Regions from separate parts of the Staphylococcus delphini genome, predicted to be linked through region 2. Evidence: riboswitches for the same ligand, from Rfam matches in the RefSeq annotation. Region 2 holds a riboswitch; the other holds the start of a gene.
What was found. Region 2 has a riboswitch for FMN ahead of EL101_RS07295 (ECF transporter S component). Riboswitches for the same ligand answer to the same signal wherever they lie in the genome.
Positions count from the first base shown of each region.

Region 1: linked by a shared signal. The riboswitch ahead of ribD (bifunctional diaminohydroxyphosphoribosylaminopyrimidine deaminase/5-amino-6-(5-phosphoribosylamino)uracil reductase RibD) and the one ahead of EL101_RS07295 (ECF transporter S component) in region 2 are both predicted to bind FMN.

Region 1 covers NZ_LR134263.1:1,230,777-1,233,245, reverse strand. The annotation lists gene EL101_RS05900 (riboflavin synthase) at 1-503, opposite strand, end outside; gene ribD (bifunctional diaminohydroxyphosphoribosylaminopyrimidine deaminase/5-amino-6-(5-phosphoribosylamino)uracil reductase RibD) at 508-1,554, opposite strand; FMN riboswitch at 1,698-1,832, opposite strand; gene EL101_RS05890 (FAD/NAD(P)-binding protein) at 2,009-2,469, opposite strand, start outside.
Region 2 covers NZ_LR134263.1:1,523,951-1,526,419, forward strand. The annotation lists gene EL101_RS07290 (ATP-binding protein) at 1-935, shown strand, start outside; FMN riboswitch at 1,090-1,233, shown strand; gene EL101_RS07295 (ECF transporter S component) at 1,299-1,844, shown strand; gene EL101_RS07300 (ferredoxin) at 2,108-2,356, opposite strand; gene EL101_RS07305 (helix-turn-helix domain-containing protein) at 2,459-2,469, shown strand, end outside.

The DNA.
Region 1 (2,469 bases), 290 kb from region 2:
ATGGTCGCTTTACGCGTTTCTGGAATTAAATGAATATCAAAACAATCTCGATATTTTTTAAAAACTGTCAAACTGATCCCATCTACAGCAATCGACCCTTGTGGAATCATTTGATCGAGTATGCACGGTTCAGCTGTAATTGTATAAATCCATTCATTTTGAGATGTTTGAATGTGTTGAATCACGCCTTTACCATCGACGTGACCTTGTACAAAATGACCACCTAATCTACTAGTAGCTAATAATGCACGCTCTAAATTAACGGCATCATTCGTTTTTAAATTTGCTAAATAGGTTTTATTTTCGGTTCCGTGAATGACATCTACTGTAAAGCTATGTTGATCAAAACGTGTCACAGTCAAACATGTACCATTGACACTAATTGAGTCACCCACGTGCATATCGTCTAATATTTTTTTGCATTGAATTGTCAGTGAAGTGGTAGGGTTACGTTTTTGAATATGTTGAATTGTACCGACCTCTTCAACGATACCTGTGAACATGTCGTCACTTCCTTTGCATTCGGAGTTTTAAATCGGTATCTATTATGTCAGTTTGTACAATTTCAAATTGTGGAAGTTGGTTTAAAGGTGTTACCAATGCTGTTTGATAAAATTGATTCACACCTTGACCACCTATGATTTTCGGGGCTAAATATAGGATGAAGTGCGTCACAAAACGAGACGCTAAAAATTGTGAAGTGACGTTAGGGCCTGCTTCGACAAGGACATGGCCATAACCTTTTTGATATAAATCTTTGAGCACATCTTCAATTTGCATGTCGGTTTGCTGAATAATTTCAACATGGTCCAATGATGAAGTAAGTGCTTGATTTTCTGTATAAATATAAATCGGTGTCACGCAATCTTGGAAAAGTTGTGCATTCCAGTTGATTTGACCTGAACGCGATAAAATGACTTTCGCTGGATGATGGCCGTCTTCCATGCGTGTCGTTAAACTTGGATTATCATGTGTCAGCGTGCCATTGCCAGTTATTATCGCATCATGTGAATGTCTCAGTTGGAAAACATCTGCCTTTACTTGTTTAGAAGTAATCCATTGACTTTCAAAATGATCCGTCGCTTGTTTGCCATCTAAACTGGCGCTCACCTTAACTGTCACAATGGGCACGGCATCTTCTTTACTGTCATAAAAAGCGGCATACAATTGTTCGGCACGTGGATGCGGACGATATTCCACCTTAATACCATGTTGCACCATCATGTCATGGCCTGTTTCTTGTAACGTCGTATCTTTCGCAGCATAAACGACTTTCGAAATGCCAGTGTCAATGATACGTTGTGCACATGGAGGCGTACTACCGTAATGTGAACATGGTTCAAGTGAGACGTAAATCGTTGCACCTTTGACATGTTCAGCGCCTGCCATATCAATCGCTTGAATTTCAGCATGGCGCTCACCCTTTTTTAAATGTGCACCGAAACCGATGATACGTCCATGTTTCACAATGACGGCGCCCACTGCTGGATTCGTTCCAGTTTGGCCTTGCGTCATTTCTGCCAATTGTATCGCAGATTCTAAATAATGGTTCATACTTTCACCTCAATAAAAAACCACTCGATTGTCGACTTCGAGTGGTAGGATGTATGAAAAGTGATCAAACACATTGATTCTTTTTCATTCAAAATTTGGATACGACAAATAAACTCACATATTGCATGTGAAAAATGTCGTCACTATTCTTCCTCCCATCCAGACTTTCACTGTCGGCTCTAGATTCTCACTAGATCAGCCATATCAAATCAATGATACGGGTCGCAGGCTTATGTTTTACTGCCGGTTGGGAATTTCACCCAGCCCCGAAAGAATATATAAAATTGTATTGAGAATAAAAGATACGCATGGACCTATCAAAAGTCCATGCGTCTATATTAGCGTATCTTTTTTGAAATTACAATTGATTGAACATCAAATAATCCGCATTATCAATTAATAATATGATGTTTTAACGCAACATTAAAACTCTGTCCGCCCTACAACAGCGTGCTTATTTCTTCTTCTTTTTCTTCTTCTTCTTTTTCTTCTTCTCTTTTTTCTTTTTAGCTTTTTCTTCCGCTTTCTTTAGTTGTTTGCGCGCTTCTTTTTCTAGAGCCTTTTTCGCTTTATAGGTATCGTATAAGTTTTCTACCGCACTGACTGCCTGTTGAATAATCATGGTCACACCATTACGTTCAAAGTTGACACCGTTTGTCAATTGTCCAATCGCACGCATATTGTTGAGTGTGCCATAAAGCGGACTGATGACTTCATTCGTTGACGACACGATTTGTATCCCACCAAGAGGATGTGCTTGGACGATTTGACGATTCGCCACATCTAGAAGTAAAGCATCATCCTCATCTAATTGACTCAAATGTTCTTTCGGACCCGTCGCATTAATGACGACATCCATTTTCATTTCTTCATGAACATTTTTAAAACGTAAACGGTATTTACCGTAAAATTGAC
Region 2 (2,469 bases):
ATGCTTTAGCTGAACGGATGCTTTCAGAATTAAACGCATCTGACCGCGAAATGTTTAATCAACAAATTGAAGATACATTTGAGAGTCAAAAAACGGAATATCGAGAATATGAAATGAATCAGCGTTTTTATGTGATTATTATGAGTCATATTAAAAAAATTCAAGCGAATGGTGAAGGTGGCCTTGTTGCTGTCGTACGTGATATGACAAACGAACATGAGCTTGAACAAGTGAAAAAAGACTTTATCGCTAGTGTCTCTCACGAATTGCGCACACCGATTTCATTGTTACAAGGGTATACCGAGTCAATCGTGGATGGTGTCGTCACTGAACCAGAAGAAATCAATGAATTTTTAACGGTAGTATTAGATGAGTCTAAACGATTAAGTCGCTTAGTCAATGAATTGTTGAATGTCGCAAAAATGAATGCTGAAGGTTTGAATGTGACGCAAGAAGTGCAACCGATGCAAGATTTAGTTAGAAAAATGGCGATGAAATATCGTCAACAAGCACAAGAACTAGATTTGACCTTAGATATTCAAATGGACGGCGAGATGGCTTCACTTTGGTACTATGACTTTGATCGTATGGAACAAGTGTTGACGAACCTTGTCGATAATGCGTCACGTTATACACAACCTGGCGATACCATTTCAATTAAAGCAACGGCGGATCATGACCATCAAATTTTAACTGTTGAAGACACAGGCGTTGGTATCGCACCGCAACATTTAGAGAAACTGTTCGAGCGTTTTTATAAAGTGGACTCTGCACGTAAACGGGGCTCGCAAGGAACAGGGCTTGGATTGTTTATTACACGCATGATTGTAAATGCGCACGGAGGTCATATCCGTGTAGAAAGTGAACTCGACAAGGGGACGAAATTTATCATTTCACTACCTAAAAAGTCACATGTAGCAAAAGAAAATGAATAAGCAAGGATGATTTCATACAGGAACGACGGTGTCTCATTTTACAATCGAGGTGTCGCCGTTCCTAATTTATATCTTAAGGATGTTTAAGTTGTTGCAAATAGATTGTATTCAAAAGTTATCTCATGTAAACTAATAACGAAAATAATAAAAATTAATTCATCTTCGGGGTAGGGTGTAATTCCCAACCGGCAGTAAAATAAGCCTGCGACCTGCAAATGATGTTCAGTTCTGCATCTTTGTGGCTGATCTAGTGAGATTCTAGAGCCGACAGTTAAAGTCTGGATGGGAGAAGATGGAGGTTTATTTGTGTTGCTTTTTATTCCTCCTATTCGTGAAAGATGAATTTAATAGGAGGTCTTTTTTATGAAGCAAAAGCAAACGAAACGAATGATAACGGTAGGGATGTTAAGTGCGATTGCAATTGTACTGACATTTATAAAGTTTCCGTTGCCATTTTTACCGCCATATTTAACGATTGATTTCAGTGATGTGCCCGCATTATTGGCGACATTTACACTCGGTCCGGTTGCGGGACTACTCGTGGAATTGATTAAAAACTTACTGAATTTCTTTTTCAACTTGAGTGATCCTGTTGGGCCAGTAGCTAACTTTTTAGCAGGTGCGAGTCTATTGCTTGTAAGTTATGGATTCTATCGTAAGAATCAAACTACAAAACATCTCATTTTAGGATTAATTGCTGGTACCATTGTCATGACCATTGTGTTAGCTGTCATGAACTATTTCGTGTTACTACCACTTTATGGCATGATTATGAACCTTACTGATGTCGCGAATAATCTTAAGTTGATCGTCGCTGCAGGGATTCTTCCATTTAACATCATCAAAGGCGCACTGATATCTATTATTTTTATATTGCTCTATCAACGCATTGGACATATTTTGAAATAAATATTTTAACAGGCTGGGACTTTGTGGTTTCCAGCCTTTTTTATAGTTAATGAGTGAAGCAATAGTTAAACAATAAAGCGATTGATGTAAAAAATGTTCGCATATGATTTCTTTCAATACAAAGCGAGTCTTCATTCAAAACATAAAAAAAATAGATTGAGTAGCATGGTGAACAAACCATTTTTCTACTCAACCCTCATCTTAGTTTACTTAGACCTTAAGTTGTTTTATATTAATATTAAAGACAGTGTCCTCAATATGAACTATTCAAATTTGAGTGCGTCACCATCAAATGACTCCTCTTCAACTTTAATAGAGTCAGTAGGGCAACCTTCAAAAGCATCTTCAAGATCTTCATACAATTCTTCCGGTACTGGCGTTGTACCTTGGTTGTCGTCTAAAATTACATATGCAATACCTTCATCGTCGTAGTCATAAATATCTGGAGCAGCTGCACCACATGCACCACAAGCAATACAAGTATCCATATCAACAATTGTATATTTAGCCATTTTTTCGCCTCCCTTTTCAAAGTACCATACTCACATTATAATTTTATTGTAGTTCTGTGTACCCAATTTTTCAATATATACGTTTTTAATCGAGGTCTAAACATGAAACAATT